One region of the Streptomyces sp. NPDC088254 genome, then DNA from elsewhere that is predicted to be linked to it. Evidence: riboswitches for the same ligand, from Rfam matches in the RefSeq annotation. Region 1 holds a riboswitch; each other region holds the start of a gene.
What was found. A riboswitch is a leader RNA that binds a small molecule or an ion and turns the genes downstream of it on or off. The one in region 1 is predicted to bind cobalamin.

Region 2: linked by a shared signal. The riboswitch ahead of ACIOC0_RS33470 (ribonucleoside-diphosphate reductase subunit alpha) and the one ahead of ACIOC0_RS03355 (CbtB-domain containing protein) in region 1 are both predicted to bind cobalamin.
Region 3: linked by a shared signal. The riboswitch ahead of ACIOC0_RS11005 (ABC transporter substrate-binding protein) and the one ahead of ACIOC0_RS03355 (CbtB-domain containing protein) in region 1 are both predicted to bind cobalamin.

What each region holds. Positions count from the first base shown of each region.
Region 1 covers NZ_JBIURQ010000001.1:727,666-733,190, reverse strand. The annotation lists gene metE (5-methyltetrahydropteroyltriglutamate--homocysteine S-methyltransferase) at 1-215, shown strand, start outside; gene ACIOC0_RS03370 (histidine phosphatase family protein) at 390-971, shown strand; gene ACIOC0_RS03365 (hypothetical protein) at 989-1,327, opposite strand; gene ACIOC0_RS03360 (CbtA family protein) at 1,474-2,226, opposite strand; gene ACIOC0_RS03355 (CbtB-domain containing protein) at 2,248-2,469, opposite strand; cobalamin riboswitch at 2,506-2,650, opposite strand; gene ACIOC0_RS03350 (enoyl-CoA hydratase) at 2,727-3,518, opposite strand; gene mmsB (3-hydroxyisobutyrate dehydrogenase) at 3,515-4,528, opposite strand; partial or broken gene ACIOC0_RS03340 (enoyl-CoA hydratase/isomerase family protein) at 4,459-5,484, opposite strand; gene ACIOC0_RS03335 (acyl-CoA dehydrogenase family protein) at 5,481-5,525, opposite strand, start outside.
Region 2 covers NZ_JBIURQ010000013.1:181,753-187,277, reverse strand. The annotation lists gene ACIOC0_RS33475 (ribonucleotide-diphosphate reductase subunit beta) at 1-606, opposite strand, end outside; gene ACIOC0_RS33470 (ribonucleoside-diphosphate reductase subunit alpha) at 663-3,053, opposite strand; cobalamin riboswitch at 3,173-3,310, opposite strand; gene mctP (monocarboxylate uptake permease MctP) at 3,476-5,104, opposite strand; gene ACIOC0_RS33460 (DUF3311 domain-containing protein) at 5,101-5,376, opposite strand; gene ACIOC0_RS33455 (GntR family transcriptional regulator) at 5,499-5,525, opposite strand, start outside.
Region 3 covers NZ_JBIURQ010000003.1:99,076-104,600, reverse strand. The annotation lists gene metE (5-methyltetrahydropteroyltriglutamate--homocysteine S-methyltransferase) at 1-1,086, opposite strand, end outside; cobalamin riboswitch at 1,252-1,477, opposite strand; partial or broken gene ACIOC0_RS11010 (3-hydroxyacyl-CoA dehydrogenase family protein) at 1,678-1,884, opposite strand; cobalamin riboswitch at 1,973-2,150, shown strand; gene ACIOC0_RS11005 (ABC transporter substrate-binding protein) at 2,204-3,256, shown strand; gene ACIOC0_RS11000 (FecCD family ABC transporter permease) at 3,253-4,266, shown strand; gene ACIOC0_RS10995 (ABC transporter ATP-binding protein) at 4,263-5,084, shown strand; partial or broken gene ACIOC0_RS10990 ((2Fe-2S) ferredoxin domain-containing protein) at 5,065-5,232, shown strand; gene ACIOC0_RS10985 (hypothetical protein) at 5,238-5,474, opposite strand.

The DNA.
Region 1 (5,525 bases):
GGCCCGGTGTCTACGACATCCACTCCCCCCGCGTCCCGAGCGCCGAGGAGGCCGCCGACCTGCTGCGCACGGGGCTGAAGGCCATTCCCGCCGAACGGCTCTGGGTCAACCCGGACTGCGGTCTGAAGACCCGAGGCTGGCCCGAGACCCGCGCCTCCCTGGAGAACCTGGTCGCCGCCGCCCGCACCGTCCGCGGGGAGTTGCCGGACGCGTGACCTGACCGGACACTTCACTGGGCCGGGGTGCCATGTGCGCCCCGGCCCTGATGGCTCCGCCACGCAGGGACGCCGGCAGCCGCGTATCCCTACTCGGCCGTGGGCACCGCCCACTGCTCCGGTCCCGCGTGGTGGACACCCACGACCCATGACATCGAGAGCAGGAGCAGCCGCGTGACCAGCCGCGTCACCTTCGTCTCACCCGCCACGAGCCCATCACTGCGGAGGGCGCGGTTCTACGACGGGGACTCGATCGACGACAGCGGCGCGGCCCGCGCCCGTGAGGCCGCCGGGTCACTGCCCGTGGCGGCGCGTGTGGTGGTGTCCCCGAGTGTGCGCTGTCGGGAGACGGCGACTGCGCTCGGCCTCGACGGCGTGGAGACGCCGGAGCTGGACGGACTGGATGTGGGCCGCTGGCGAGGCCGCACACTGGAGGCGGTGGCGGCTGCCGAGCCGGAAGCCGTGGCCCTCTGGCTCACCGACCCGGGGAGCGCACCGCACGGGGGTGAGTCCGTACGAGTCCTGTGCGGGAAAGTCGGGCGGTGGCTGGAGGAAGCGGCGGCTGTCGAGGGTCGTGTGCTCGCTGTGGTCGAGCCGGAGGTGGTGCGGGCGGCGATCACCCAAGCGTTGGACGTACCCGCCGCTGTCTTCTGGCGCCTCGATGTGCCACCCCTTACGGTGACCGAGCTCAGCGGCCGGGCCGGGCGCTGGAATCTGCGGCTCGGGCGTCCCTTGGGCGAGCCGGACGTCAACTAGGACTCGGTCACCAGTGTTCAGGACGCCGGATCCCGGTGACGGCGTAGCAACGCCGCCAGCTCGCAGCGCAGGCAGGAACCAGCGGCGCTCGTCTGGGCGGACGGACTTTCGGCACAGGGCGTCGACGATGTGTGGACCTGCCCGCTGCAGTCCTCCCCCTGTGAGGCGATCAGTGCTTCCAGGTCGTGGAGCAGCCGTTCGGTGCGTTTGGCCTGCTGGGCGAGGACTCGTACCCGGGCGCTCTGGCCGCCGATCTGCCGTCGGCTGGCGATCAGTTGGTCGAATTCCTCCCGGGTGAGGGCGACCGCGTCACGGCCGCCGAGGGTAATGTGGCGCGGCTGGGGGGTTTTGGCCACTCGGTTCCTCCGCTCATCGGCCGGGTGGTCCGCGTCGGGTCGGGCTGAACATCGAGTCGTAGTCGCTCTTCCGTCGGACTCGGTGTCCGGAGAACGCCAGAGGGCCCCCGGATGGTTCCGAAGGGCCCTCTGTTGTCCGGAAGGAATCAGTGCGCGGCCGGAACCGCGCGGCCGCTCGTGGCCGTCGCCGGCTTGGGGTTCAGCAGGCGTTCCGCCAGTTCACCGAAGAGCAGGCCGAAGCCGGCCCACAGGGCGGACTGGATGGCCAGTGCGGACAGCCGGAACCGCCACAGCAGGGCGGCCGGGAAGTCCTGCGGCACCTCGTTGATGACGGGCAGGAACTCGTAGGCCAGACCGATGACGACGGCGAAGGCGGCCACCGCGACGACTGTCGCCCACCAGGTGCCCAGGCTGGGCGCCAGGCGCTTGCCCAGGATGGTGGCGGCGACCGCGAGAAGAACGCTGAGCAGCATCATCAGGAAGTACAGCGTGGTCCGCTTGCTGATGGTGTCGGGGTCGCCGACCGACGGCGGGTTCGCCGGGTACTTGAGGAAGGGCACGACGTAGACGGCGAGCAGTGCGCAGCCGGACAGCAGCAGCGCGGTCGCCCGCGGGCTGAAGCGGCCCACGCGGCCCAGGGCGAAGCAGTACGCGAGCGCAGCGATGCCGCCGAAGGCGACCCCGTAGACGAGGACGCCCGTGGCGAGGCCGGCGGTGGACTGCAGGGAGCGGGAGACGACTTCCATCTCGTGCTCGTGGGAGTGGGCGTCCTCGAAGGCGATCGCCTTGTCGACGCTCGGCTCACCGAGGAGATAGGCGACAACCAGGGCGAGCACACCGGCGACAAGGCCGGCGAGCATGCCCCGCACGAGGAGGTTTCTTACCGTTGCGGAGTTCATGGGTGTGCGGCGTCCCTCGTGTCAGTGGCAGGGGAAGCCGAGCAGGTGGCGGGCGTCGTGCACCCACTCGTGGACGTCGGTGCCGTTGAACACGGAGGTGGCGCCCTGCTCGGCGCCGACGAAGTAGAGCAGGACCAGCATCAGGACGCCGAAGAAGACCGCCCAGGGCGCTATCGCCTTCAGCGGCAGCGTGGCGGGAACGGCGGGAGTGGTGGCTGTCGGCTGGGCGACGGTCTGCGCCATGGCAGAACCTCCTCTGGGAGTTCGCGTCCCATCTCGGTGGTGCACAGGACGACGGCCACGGGTCTGACTCACGCGACGCCCCGAAGGGGGTCCCGCATACAGTGGCGCGACCGTGCCGGATTCCCACCGGCTTCCGTCTCGCCGTCGTCGATATCGGACAGACCGTACCGCGTGGCGCGGGCATGGCCAAGACCGCGTCCGTCCGGCGTGATCTTCCTCTCCCACCGGACGGACGGTACGGGCACGGGCTTCGTGGTTCAGCGGTGACGGAATACCGGTGGCCGTTTGCCGACGAATGCTCCCATGCCTTCCTTCTGGTCTGCGGTCGCGAACATGGCGTGGAACAGACGGCGTTCGAAGCGGACGCCTTCCGTGAGGGTGGTCTCGAAAGCCCGCCCGACCGCTTCCTTCGCCATCATCGCGACCGGCAGCGACATGCCGGCGACCGTCTCGGCGACGGCCAGGGCTTCGCCGAGCAGGTCGTCGGCGGGGACCACACGGGAGACCAGTCCGGCTCGCTCGGCTTCGGTCGCGTCCATGGTGCGCCCGGTCAGGCACAGCTCCATGGCCTTGGCCTTGCCGACAGCACGGGTCAGGCGCTGGGAGCCGCCGATGCCGGGAATCACCCCCAGTTTGATCTCGGGCTGGCCGAAGACGGCCGTGTCGGCGGCGAGCAGGATGTCGCAGAGCATGGCGAGCTCGCAGCCCCCTCCCAGGGCGTATCCGGCGACGGCGGCCACGGTCGGCGTGCGCAACTCTCCGATGCGGTCCCAGGCAGCGAACCAGTCGGCCAGGTACATGTCCATGTATCCCTGGGGCTGCATCTCCTTGATGTCGGCGCCAGCCGCGAACGCCTTCGCCGAACCGGTGATCACGATGCAGCCACAGCCCGGGTCCCGGTCGAGGGCTTCGGTCGCCGCGACGACTTCGTTCATGACCTGCAGGTTGAGGGCGTTGAGTGCCTTGGGCCGGTTCAGGGTGAGCAGGGCGGTTCGGCCCTTGCGCTCGACCAGGATCGTCTCGTATTCGGCGGCCGGTTCCATGGTCATCCCTCAGCTCCGCTCTGGTCCCTGATCGTACGTACGATGCCGGAGAAGTCCTGCATGGCCCCGCCTCGCTCGGCATAGGCGGCGTACAACTCGGCTGCTCTCAGGCCCAGTTCCGCGTGTACTCCGCCGGCCTTGGCCGCGTCTGCCGCGAGTCCCAGGTCCTTGGCCATCAAAGAGGCGGCGAAGCCCGGACGGTAGTCCCGGTTGGCCGGGCTGGTCGGCACGGGCCCGGGAACGGGGCAGTTGACGCTGAGGGCCCAGCACTGCCCGGATGCCGTCGAGGCCACGTCGTACAGGGCCTGGTGCGACAGGCCGAGGCTCTCGCCGAGGACGAACGCCTCGCTGACGGCGATCATGGAGACGCCGAGGATCATGTTGTTGCAGATCTTGGCCGCCTGTCCGGCACCCGCACCGCCGCAGTGGACGGCCTTCTTGCCCATGGCTTCGAGCAGGGGAAGCGCCTCGGCGAACTCGGTCTCTCCCCCGCCGGCCATGAAAGTGAGGGTGGCCGCTTCGGCTCCCACCACTCCGCCGGAAACCGGTGCGTCCAGGGTTCGCATTCCGGCGGCTGCCGCGCGGTCGTGGGCGGTACGGGCGTCGGTGACGTCGATGGTGGAGCAGTCGACGAACAGGGTGCCGGGCCGGGCGGCGGGCAGAAGGGTGTCGTAGAGGTCCAGGACGTGGCGGCCCGCGGGAAGCATGGTGATGACCACGTCGGCGCCGTCGACCGCGGCGGCCGCCGACGGCGCGGGTTCCACGCCCGCCCGCGTGGCGCTGTTCACGGCCTCGGGCACGAGGTCATGACCGTGTACGCGGAGCCCGGCCTTCACCAGGTTGGCGGCCATCGGGGCGCCCATGTGCCCGAGGCCGATGAAAGCGACGGTACGGCTCACCAGGCCACCTCCGTGCTCCCGCCCGAACCGGTGAGTCCGAGTTCTCGCTCGCCGAGCGGAGCGAAGAAGTCTTCGACGTCGGCGTCGGTCACCTCCACCAAAGTGGCCGGCGACCAGTGCGGGTCGCGGTCCTTGTCGATGACCTGGGCGCGGATGCCCTCCACCAGGTCCGGGTGCCGGAGGGCGGCGCAGGAGACGCGGTACTCCTGGTCGAGGACTCGCTCCAGCGGGCCGAGGCGCCGGGCGCGGGACAGGGCGGTGAGGGTGACCTTGAGGGCGGTAGGCGACTTGGCGAGGAGGGTCTCGGCTGTCTCCTTTGCGTCCGGGCCGCCGTCGGCGAGCAACCGGTCCACGATCTCCTCGACCGTGTCAGCGGCGTAGCAGGAGTCGATCCATGCCCGTCGGCGACCCAACTCGCCTGACGGAGAAGGCTGTACATGACGGGCCAGTGCGTCGCGCACAGGCATCTCGGCGAGGTCGTCGATGAACCCCTGGAGTGCCGTCGTCGGCACGAAGTGGTCGGCGAGCCCGCAGAGCAGGGCGTCACCCGCGCCGATCTGTGCGCCGGTCAGTGCCAGGTGCGTGCCCAGTTCACCCGGCGCCAGGCCGAGCAGGTAGGTGCCGCCGACGTCCGGGACGAACCCGATCCCGGTCTCGGGCATCGCGATCCTCGATCGTTCGGTGACGATCCGGACGCTGCCGTGCGCGGAGAGGCCGACCCCGCCGCCCATGACGATGCCGTCCATGACGGCCACGTACGGCTTGGGGTAGCGGGCGATCCGGGCGTTGAGACGGTACTCGTCGCGCCAGAACGCGGCCGACGCGGAGCCGTCGCCGTCCCGGGCGTCGTCGTGGATGCTGCGGATGTCGCCGCCCGCGCACAGGCCACGTTCCCCGGAACCGGTGATGACCACGGTCTCCACGGCCGGGTCCGGCTCCCAGTGGCTGAGTGCGTCGTCGATGCGCCGGACCATCTCGTGGTTGAGGGCGTTGAGGGCCCTGGGCCGGTTCAGGGTGATGTGGGCGGCCCGGCCGGTGGTGTGGAACAGGACGGGTTCGTCGGCGGCGGTCATGCGCACGCCTCCGTCAGGCCACGGGCCACGATGACGCGCAT
Region 2 (5,525 bases), on a different contig from region 1:
GCCGGTGGCCAGGCCGTGCAGCAGACCCCGGCTGCGGAACCAGTAGACGTACGCGAAGGCGCCGTAGAAGAACAGGCCCTCGATGCACGCGGCGAAGCAGATCAGGTTCAGCAGGAAGCGGCGCCGGTCGGCCTGGGTCTCCAGCCGGTCCAGCTTCTCGACCGAGTCCATCCACTTGAAGCAGAACCCGGCCTTCTCCCGGATGGAGGGGATGTTCTCCACCGCCGCGAAGGCGGCCGCGCGGTCCTCCGGGTCGGGGAGGTAGGTGTCCAGCAGTGTCAGATAGAACTGGACGTGCACGGCCTCCTCGAAGAGCTGGCGCGACAGGTACAGGCGCGCCTCCGGGGAGTTGATGTGCTTGTAGAGCGTCAGCACCAGGTTGTTCGCCACGATCGAGTCGCCTGTCGCGAAGAAGGCGACCAGCCGGCCGATGAGGTGCTGCTCGGCCGGCGACAGCTTCGTGAGGTCGGCCACGTCCGAGTGGAGGTCGACCTCCTCCACTGTCCAGGTGTTCTTGATGGCGTCCCGGTAGCGCTCGTAGAAGTCCGGGTAGCGCATGGGGCGCAGAGTCAGCTCGAAGCCGGGGTCGAGAAGGTTCTGGGTCATAGCAGTCGGCGCGAAGCGCCGTCCTCCAGGGGTGGTGGTCGGGTGGCGGGTGGGAATTACTGGCAGGCCTCGCAGGACTCGGGGTTTTCCAGGGAGCAGGCGACGGCGTCTTCGGCGGGCGTCTGCTGGACGGGGACGGTCTTCGCGGGCTGGCCCTGGGAGCCGGCCGCGCGGGCGATACGGGTCGCCGGGCGCGAGCGCAGGTAGTACGTGGTCTTCAGGCCCGACTTCCATGCGTACGCGTACATCGAGGAGAGCTTGCCGATCGTCGGCGTCTCCAGGAACAGGTTCAGCGACTGCGCCTGGTCCAGGTACGGGGTGCGGGCGGCGGCCATGTCGATCAGGCCGCGTTGCGGGATCTCCCACGCCGTGCGGTACAGGGCGCGCACGTCGGCCGGGATCCACGCGAAGTCCTGCACCGAGCCGCCCGACTCGCGCAGCGCCTCACGTGTGCGGGCGTCCCAGACGCCCAGCGCCTTGAGGTCCTGCACCAGGTAGGAGTTGACCTGCAGGAACTCGCCGGACAGCGTCTCGCGCTTGAACAGGTTGGACACCTGCGGCTCGATGCACTCGTAGACGCCCGCGATCGAGGCGATCGTCGCGGTCGGCGCGATGGCGAGCAGCAGGGAGTTGCGCATGCCGACGGAGGCGATCCGCTCGCGCAGGGCCGCCCAGCGCTCCGGCCAGGTGAACTCCACGCCGTAGTGGTCGGGGTGCAGCACCCCGCGTGCCGCGCGGGTCTTGTCCCAGGCGGGCAGCGGGCCGTTCCGCTCGGCGAGGTCGGCGGAGGCCTCGTACGCGGCGAGCATGATCCGCTCGGCGATGCGCGTGGAGAGCGCCTTGGCCTCGGGGGAGTCGAAGGGCAGCCGCAGCTTGAAGAAGACGTCCTGGAGGCCCATCGCGCCCAGGCCCACCGGACGCCAGCGGGCGTTGGAGCGGCCCGCCTGCTCGGTGGGGTAGAAGTTGATGTCGACGACGCGGTCGAGGAAGGTGACCGCCGTGCGGACGGTGCCGTCCAGCCGCTCCCAGTCGATGTCGCCGGTCGCCGTGTCGACGAACGCGCCCAGGTTGACCGACCCCAGGTTGCAGACCGCCGTCTCCCCGTCGTCGGTGACCTCCAGGATCTCCGTGCACAGGTTGGAGGAGTGCACGACGTGCCCCGGCTCGGCCGTCTGGTTGGCGGTGCGGTTGGCGGCGTCCTTGAAGGTCATCCACCCGTTGCCGGTCTGCGCGAGGGTGCGCATCATCCGGCCGTACAGCTCGCGGGCCGGAATGGTCTTCTTCGCCAGACCCTCCGCCTCGGCCTTGCGGTAGGCGGCGTCGAACTCATCGCCCCACAGGTCGACCAGCTCCGGCACGTCGGCGGGGGAGAACAGCGACCACTCGGCGTCCGCGTTCACACGGCGCATGAACTCGTCCGGGATCCAGTGCGCCAGGTTGAGATTGTGCGTACGGCGGGCGTCCTCACCGGTGTTGTCCCGCAGCTCCAGGAACTCCTCGATGTCGGAGTGCCAGGTCTCCAGGTAGACCGCCGCCGCGCCCTTGCGCCGGCCGCCCTGGTTCACGGCGGCGACCGACGCGTCCAGCGTCTTCAGGAACGGGACGATGCCGTTGGAGTGCCCGTTGGTGCCGCGGATCAGCGAACCCCGGGAGCGGATGCGGGAGTACGACAGCCCGATGCCGCCGGCGTGCTTGGAGAGGCGGGCGACCTGGTGGTACCGGTCGTAGATGGAGTCCAGCTCGTCCAGCGGGGAGTCGAGGAGGTAGCAGGACGACATCTGGGGGTGCCGCGTACCGGAGTTGAAGAGGGTGGGGGAGGACGGCAGATAGTCGAGGCGGCTCATCAGGCCGTACAGCGCGGCGACTTCGTCGACCGAGCGGGGGGTGTCGTCCTCGGCGAGACCGGCGGCGACGCGCAGCAGGAAGTGCTGGGGCGTCTCGACGACCTTGCGGGTGATCGGGTGGCGCAGCAGGTAGCGGCTGTGCAGGGTGCGCAGCCCGAAGTAGCCGAAGCGGTCGTCGGCCTCCGTGTCGACCAGCGCGTCGAGGCGGCGGCCGTGGAGGCGGGCGAACTCGGCGGTGCGGTCGGCGATCAGGCCCTCGCGGTGGCCCACGGCGATGGACTCGGTGAACGAGGTGACGCCCTGTGAGGCGGCCTCGGCGCGGATGCCGATGGTCAGCAGCCGGGCGGCCAGCCGGGAGTAGGCGGGGTCCTCGGAGATCAGGCCCGCGGCGGCCTCCGTGGCCAGTTCGCGCAGCTCCGCGAGGACCTCCTCGTGGCTGCCCCGGGCGGAGCGGCCGCGCAGTGCGGCGGCGGCGACCCGTCCGGGGTCGGCGGCGGGCAGGTCGGCGGTCAGCTCGGTCAGGGTCCGCAGCAGTGCGGCGCCGGGACCGTCGTCCTCCACGGGGGTGACTGCTGAAGCCGGACCGGCTGGCGCGATGGTCACGTGGGGCTCTCCCTCGCTCGGCGGGGCCTGGCGGAGGGCAGGGGCAGCACGCGAGCGCGCACGGCGTCGCGTCCACCGGCCCACTCCGCGAGGCCCGGACGTCGGGCGTCCGGACCGGATGGGCCGGACGCGCTGCCGGCAGGTCCTCGGACTGGACTGGCGTGCGGTGATGCACGAGTACACCGTTGCGGGACAGTTCCGGATTCGCACCGGATTCCCCTGCGGCGACAGCGAGCACGAGCATACATCTTGTGCTCACCCGCCACGCCACCCCCAGATGTTGTGTCGCGGCGGCTCCAGAGCGTCAGCCGGCAGGTGAGGAGAGTGATCCGGTCCAGGTGGCGTGCGGATTCCGGCGGGACCGGAGAAGGCGAGCGCCCCCGCCCCGGCGCCGCTGCCGGGGCGGGGGCGCTCGCCCCGCGTCAGTGGCTCGTACCCGCCGTCGCCGGCGGGAGCTCCACCTGCACGCCCGGGTCGCCCGCGTCCGCCGTGTAGTCCGCCGGGGACGTCTCGTCGACGCCGTCGGGGGCCTTCACAGCCTTCAGGGCGAACGTCAGGACCACCGTGACGACGACGTTGAGCACGAACGCCGTCAGACCGATGTAGCCGATCTCGCCGATGCCGGGGATCTCCTTGGCGGAGCCGCCGAAGTGCTTCTGCGTCGGGGAGGCGACGCCGTACGCGGCGAGGGTGCCGTAGACCATGCCCACCGCCCAGCCGGCGAGCAGCGCCCACCGGTGGAACCAGCGGGTGAACAGACCGCCGACCAGGGCCGGGAAGGTCTGCAGGATCCAGATGCCGCCCAGCAGCTGGAAGTTGATGGCGACCGTCTTGTCCATGGTGAGGACGAAGACCAGCGCGCCCACCTTCACCAGCAGGGACACGATCTTGGAGACCCGCGTCTCCTCCTTCGGTGTGGCGTCCGGCTTGATGAAGTCCTTGTAGATGTTGCGGGTGAACAGGTTCGCCGCCGCGATCGACATGATGGCCGCCGGGACCAGCGCGCCGATGCCGATCGCCGCGAAGGCCACGCCCGCGAACCAGTCCGGGAACATGTCCTCGAACAACTGCGGGATCGCCAGCTGCCCGTTGGTGACCTTGACGCCGGCCGCGATGGCCATGAAGCCCAGCAGTGCGAGCAGCCCGAGCATCAGGGAGTACAGCGGCAGGATCGTGGTGTTGCGCCGGATCACCTCACGGCTGCGCGAGGACAGCGTCGCGGTGATCGAGTGCGGGTACATGAACAGCGCCAGCGCGGAGCCCAAGGCCAGCGTGGCGTACGTCCACTGGCCCGCCTCGGCCGGCGCCAGGGCCCCGCGCGGCTTGCCGGTCGCGGGGTTGGTCTGGCTGAACGCGTCGCCCGCCCTGGCGAACACCTCGTCGAAACCGCCCAGTTTGATCGGGATGTAGATGATCGCCACCGCGATGACGATGTAGATCAGCGTGTCCTTCACGAACGCGATGAGCGCCGGGGCCCGCAGTCCCGAGGAGTAGGTGTACGCGGCCAGCACGCCGAACGCGATCAGCAACGGCAGGTCCTTGACGAACCAGTTGGTGTCCTCGCCGCCGCCGACGCCCATCACGTCCAGCACGGCCTGGATGCCGACGAGCTGGAGCGCGATGTACGGCATCGTGGCGAGGATGCCGGTCAGGGCGACCGCCAGCGACAGCCCCTTCGAGCCGAACCGGCCGCGCACGAAGTCCGAGGTCGTCACGTACCCGTGCTTGTGGGACACCGACCACAGCCGCGGCAGGAAGGTGAAGATCAGCGGGTACACCAGGATCGTGTAGGGCACCGCGAAGAAGCCCGCCGCACCCGCCGCGTAGATCGCCGCCGGGACGGCGACGAAGGTGTACGCGGTGTACAGGTCGCCGCCCAGCAGGAACCAGGTGACCCAGGTTCCGAACGACCGGCCGCCCAGGCCCCATTCGTCGAGGCTGTGCTCGTTCTCGGCCTTGCGCCAGCGCGCGGCCAGGAAGCCCATGACCGTGACGGCCAGGAAGAAGAAGATGAAGACGGCGAGCGCGACGCCGTTCACGCCGTCGTTCACTTCGCCGTACCCCCGTCCCGGCTCTTGCCGGCACCGCGGGAGCGCTGGTCACGCTGCCACAGCTTGTACGCGGTCATCGTGAGCGCGGTGGAGATCAGCACCCACAGCATCTGGTACCAGTAGAAGAAGGGGATCCCGGCGACCGCCGGTTCCACTTTGGCGTAAGAACCGACCCACAGCATCGCCACGAAGGGCGCGAACAAGCAGAGACCGATGACGACGCGCACGGGCGTCACCACCGGACCTCTCGACACCTCTGGGGCTTCCGACATTCAGGCCACTCCGTCCCCTTGTTGATCACCTGTGCAAACGCGCAGGCAATGTAGGTGACGGATAAAGCCCAGCGGAAGACCCCGTCCGGATATCGGTCCCAGTCTTCCCGCTGCGCCCGCGGTCAGTCCTGCGGCCGCTTCAGCCGTGC
Region 3 (5,525 bases), on a different contig from region 1:
GCGGGCGAAGGCGAGCCAGCGAAGGATCTGCGGGTCGATGTCGCGTTCCGCGGCGGCGTCGATCGGGACGTGGAGCAGGGAGCAGGAGGCGGCCACGTCGACCCGGTCGGCCAGCCCGAGCAGGGTGCCGAGGGTGGACAGGGACTTGGTGAGGTCGTTGACCCAGATGTTGCGGCCGTTGACCACGCCTGCGACCAGCCGCTTGCCCGGCAGTCCGCCCACGGAGGCGAGATCGCCGAGATTGGCGGAGGCGCCCTCGGTGAAGTCCAGGGCCAGCCCCTCCACCGGAGCCTTCGCCAGCACCGGCAGGGCGTCGCCGAGCCGGTCGAAGTAGGAGGCGACCAGCAGCTTGGGCCGGTCGGTGAGGGCGCCGAGATCGCGGTAGGCGCGGGTGGCGGCGTTCAGCTCGGCCGGGGTGCGGTCCTGGACGAGCGCGGGCTCGTCCAGCTGCACCCACTCGGCACCGGCCGCGCGCAGGTCGGCGAGGACTTCGGCGTAGACCGGGAGCAGGCGGTCGAGGAGCGTGAGCGGCTCGAAGTCGGCGGGGACGCCGGGGGCGGGCTTGGCCAGCAGGAGATAGGTGACCGGACCGACCACGACGGGCCTGGCCGTGAGGCCCAGAGCGAGGGCTTCCTTCAGCTCGGCGACCTGCTTGGTCGTGTCGGCAATGAAGACGGTGTCCGGGCCGAGTTCGGGGACCAGGTAGTGGTAGTTGGTGTCGAACCACTTGGTCATCTCCAGCGGTGCGACGTCCTGGGTGCCGCGGGCCATGGCGAAGTAGCCGTCGAGGGCGTCGGCGTCGACGGCGGCCCGGTGGCGGGTGGGGATCGCACCCACCATGACGCTGGTGTCCAGGACGTGGTCGTAGTACGAGAAGTCGCCGGTCGGGACCTCGTGGATGCCGGCGTCGGCGAGCTGCCGCCAGTTGCTGCGGCGCAGCTCGGCGGCGGTGTCCTGGAGCGCGTTGGCGGTGACGCGGCCCTTCCAGTAGCCCTCGATCGCCTTCTTCAGTTCCCGGCTCTGTCCCTGGCGGGGGTAGCCGTACACGGTGGCCCGGGCTGCCGCGGCTGCGGACTTGGTGGTCACGGAGATCTCCTTCGCGAGACGAATCCCTGAGATCCCGGCGACGGGACGCGAGCGCGAAGGGGTGACGGAACCGGGCGGAGGCGACCTTGCGCTGCACAGCGCGGTCGTGCGCTCGGTATGTACGCCGACCCGCCCACGAGGTCACCGGGATGTCCGCGTACGAGTGGTTCGCACACGGGCAGTGGCAGGTCTTCGGACTTGCGGGCACGCCCTCCTGGTCCGGAGGACACCTACTGGCCGTCGCTTCCCAGACCCTGTACCTCGGATCCAGTGCGTATGACGGCGGTCGTTCCCGCTCACCGCTGCGGGGCAGTCCCGGATTCCCACCGGGTTCCCTCTTGCGACGCATCCCGCCTGGCGGACGGGGCGAACCAGCTGCACCAGTCAGCGTAAGGGGCTGGCTACGCGTCCGGAGGGCCGTGTCCATCATTCGAATGGTGAGCTGGTGCACGCGGGTGACGGGTGTGAAACGGGCCGAGGGCGGGAAACGTCGCGCACGCGTCTCCCACCCCTTCCCCCGCCCCGCGCCGCGCGGCACCCTCACCCCGCGGCGGCGGTCGCGGGCCCCTCAGCCCGCGTCGTACCAGGCCCTCAGTCCTGGTCGTAGATGCGGAACCCCCGGCCGGTCTTACGGCCGAGGAGACCGGCCTCCACCATTCGCTGGAGCAGCGGCGGCGGGGCGTAGAGCGGCTCGCGGAACTCGTCGTAGAGGGACTGGGCGATCGAGGCGACGGTGTCCAGGCCGATCAGGTCCGCGAGCCGGAGCGGGCCCATGGGGTGGGCGCAGCCCAGTTCCACTGGAAGCGGTAGCCCAGCGCCCCGAGAACACCAGCACCTTTGTTCCCTACCCCGTGACCGAGCGCACGATCTGACCGTACGACGGGCTTGATAGCCTCGACGGGCCAGTCGAGCCACACCCGAGGCCAGGGAATCCGGTGCGAATCCGGAACTGACGCGCAGCGGTGAGGGGGACGGGCGGGGCACGCACGCCACTGGGAGACCGGGAAGGCGCCCCGGCCGGACGAACCCGAGTCCGAAGACCTGCTGGCACCTCCGCGCCCCGGCGCGGGGGACACCCGTAGGCCAGGCTCCGCGAACGAGCCCCGACCCCCGAGGCATGCCCGTGCTCCGCACCCCCGCCCTCCTCCGTACCCCGGCCCTGCTTCTCACCTCCGCCCTGCTGCTCACCGCCTGCGGCTCCGCCGACGGCGACGACGCGAAGACCGAGAAGGCCGCGGCCACCGGCTACCCGGTCACCATCGACAACTGCGGGAACAAGGTCACCATGAAGTCGGCCCCGAAGCGGGCCGTCTCACTCAACCAGGGCACCACCGAGATCCTGCTCTCCCTGGGCCTGGCCGACCGCATGGCGGGCACGGCGACCTGGACCGACCCGGTGATGAAGGGCCTGGAGAAGGCCAACGCCACCGTGCCGCGCCTCGCCGACAACAACCCCTCCTTCGAGAAGGTCCTGGACGCCGAACCCGACTTCGTCACCGCCTCCTTCGTCTCCACCCTCGGCAAGGGCGGCGTCGCCACCCGCGAGCAGTTCGAGAAGCTGGGCGTGCCGACCTACGTCTCGCCGTCCGACTGCGCGGCGGGCAAGGACAACGACAGCGGCGGCGACGGATCGCGCTCCACACCCCTCACGCTCGACGCCGTGTACGGGGAGATACGCGACCTGGCACGGGCGTTCGGCGTCGAAAAGCGCGGCGAAGAGCTCGTCGCCTCGCTGAAGAAGAGGGTGAGCACAGCCGCTGCCGGACTGCACGCCTCAGACGTCTCCCTCATGTACTGGTTCGCCAACTCCCAGTCGCCCTACCTCGCCGGCTGCTGCGGTGCGCCCGGCGCCATCACCCGTGCCGTGGGCGCGAAGAACGCCTTCGCCGACACCCACGACGAATGGCCCCAGATCAACTGGGAGACCGTCGCCGACCGCGACCCGGACGTCATCGTCATCGGGGACCTGACCCGCAAGCAGCAGACCGCCGAAACCGCCAAGGCGAAGATCCGCTTCCTGGAGACGAACCCTGCCACCCGCAACCTCACCGCCGTGAAGAAGAAGCGGTACGTCCTGCTCAGCGGGCAGGCGATGAACCCATCCATTCGCACGATCGAGGGAATCGAGAAGGTCGCCGCCGGGCTGCGTGACTTCGGGCTCGCCAAGTGACTTTGCGCACAGCGCTGTTGACCGGCGGCGGACTGACCGCGCTGATCGCCTCGCTCGCTGTGGCCGTGACGATCGGCCCCGCCGACATCTCCACGGGGGACGTCTGGGCGTCCGTCGCGGCCCATCTCGGACTCGGCGAGAGCGAGTTGGCGCCGCTGCGGGACGGCATCGTGTGGAACCTGCGGATGCCGCGGACCCTGCTGGCCGCCGTGTGCGGGGCCGGACTCGCCGTGTGCGGCGCGGTCATGCAGTCGCTGCTGCGCAACCCGCTCGCCGACCCCTTCGTGCTCGGTGTCTCCTCCGGCGCCTCCACCGGCGCTGTCGCCGTGGTCGTGCTGGGCGTGGGCGGGGGAGCGGTGTCCCTGTCGGCGGGCGCCTTCCTCGGCGCGCTGCTCTCCTTCGCCCTCGTGCTGCTGCTCAGCCAGACCCTCGGAGCCAGCACCGACCGGGTCGTCCTGTCCGGCGTCGCGGCCATGCAGCTGTTCTCCGCGCTGACCTCGTTCACCGTGCTGACCTCCGCCGACGCCGAAACCACCCGGGGCGTGCTGTTCTGGCTCCTCGGCTCGCTCACCGGCGCCGACTGGGGACAGGTGCTGCTCTGCACCGCCGTCCTGGCTGCGGTGCTCGTCGTCTGCCTCGGGTACGCCCGTACGCTCGACGCGTTCTCCTTCGGGGACGATGCCGCCGCCGGACTCGGGGTCCGGGTCGCCCGTACCCGCCTGGTCCTGCTCTGCGCGACCGCCCTGCTCACCGCCGCCCTGGTCAGCTGCGCCGGCGCGATCGGCTTCGTCGGCCTGGTCCTGCCGCACGCCACCCGGGCCCTCACCGGATCCGGGCACGCCCGCCTGCTGCCGGTCACCGCGCTGACCGGCGCTGTCTTCCTGGTGTGGGTGGACACCCTGGCCCGTACCGTCCTCGACCCGCAGGAGGTCCCGGTGGGCGTGGTGACGTCCCTCATCGGCGTACCGGCGTTCGTGGCCGTGCTCTACCGAGGACGGAGAAGGACATGAGCAGCCTGCACGCGGACGACGTCGTACGGCGCCTGGGCGACAAGGTCGTCGTCGACGGCGTCACGCTCGCCCTGCACCCCGGCGAGACCGTCGGCCTGCTCGGCCCCAACGGCTCAGGAAAATCAACGTTGTTGAGGCTGCTGGCCGGGGTCCTCGCCCCTACCTCCGGAGTCGTGACCCTGGACGGGCGCCCGCTCGCCGAGGTCGGCCGCCGTGCCACCGCCCGCCGTGTCGCCACGGTCGAGCAGCACGCCGACACCCAGACCGAGCTGACCGTCCGGGACGTCGGCGCCCTCGGCCGCATCCCGTACCGCCGCGCCTGGACGCCCCCGACCACGGCCGACGCGGAAGCCGTCACCGAGGCCCTCGCGCGCACCGGACTGGCCGACCGCTCCGGTCAGTCCTGGCACACTCTCTCCGGCGGCGAACGCCAGCGCACCCAGATCGCCCGCGCTCTCGCCCAGCAACCCCGCGAACTCCTCCTCGACGAGCCCACCAACCACCTCGACATCCAGCACCAGCTCGACCTCCTGGAACTGATCGCCGGCCTGCCGGTCACCACGGTGATCGCCCTGCACGACCTCAACCTCGCCGCCATGTACTGCGACCGCCTGCTCGTCCTGCGCGACGGCCGCGCCGTCACGCAGGGCACCCCGGCCGAGGTTCTCACCCCCGCCCTCATCGAGCAGGTCTACGGCGTCCGTGCCCAGGTGACCCACGACCCCGGCCACCCCGTGATCCGCTTCCTGCGCCCAGCCGTCCGGGACGGATCTCCCCTGGAGAGGAGTGCGACGAGCGATGCCTCGACAACGCCCTGAAGCAGTCGGAACGGAGCGCACAGCCGCCGAACCGGCACCGTGCCGCGTCGTCGTCTGCCGGGACTGCTGCTGCGGAACCTCGAAAGTCACCGGCGTGGACCACGACCGGCAACTCGCGCGCCTGGCCGAGGAGATACCCGTACGCGTCGGAATTCAGCGAACAGCGGGACGGAAAACGCGGACCAGGCGCACCACCCTGGCAGTCGGCGGCTCGTCGTTGGAGAGGCGCCCGGGGATCGAAACCTGCTGGCCCTCGACAGCGACCGAGAACGAGGCATGCGGCTGGAGCCGAGAATCAGGCATCACCGCCAGAACTGCCTCGGCATCGCTTGCAAGCTCGGCTGGGAACGCCGTGATCAACGGATTGCTGCGGTCGGACAGCGGCTGCACGAGCCGAGCACAGGCGGATGCCTCGTCCAGGTAGCTGGCATTAATGGCCCC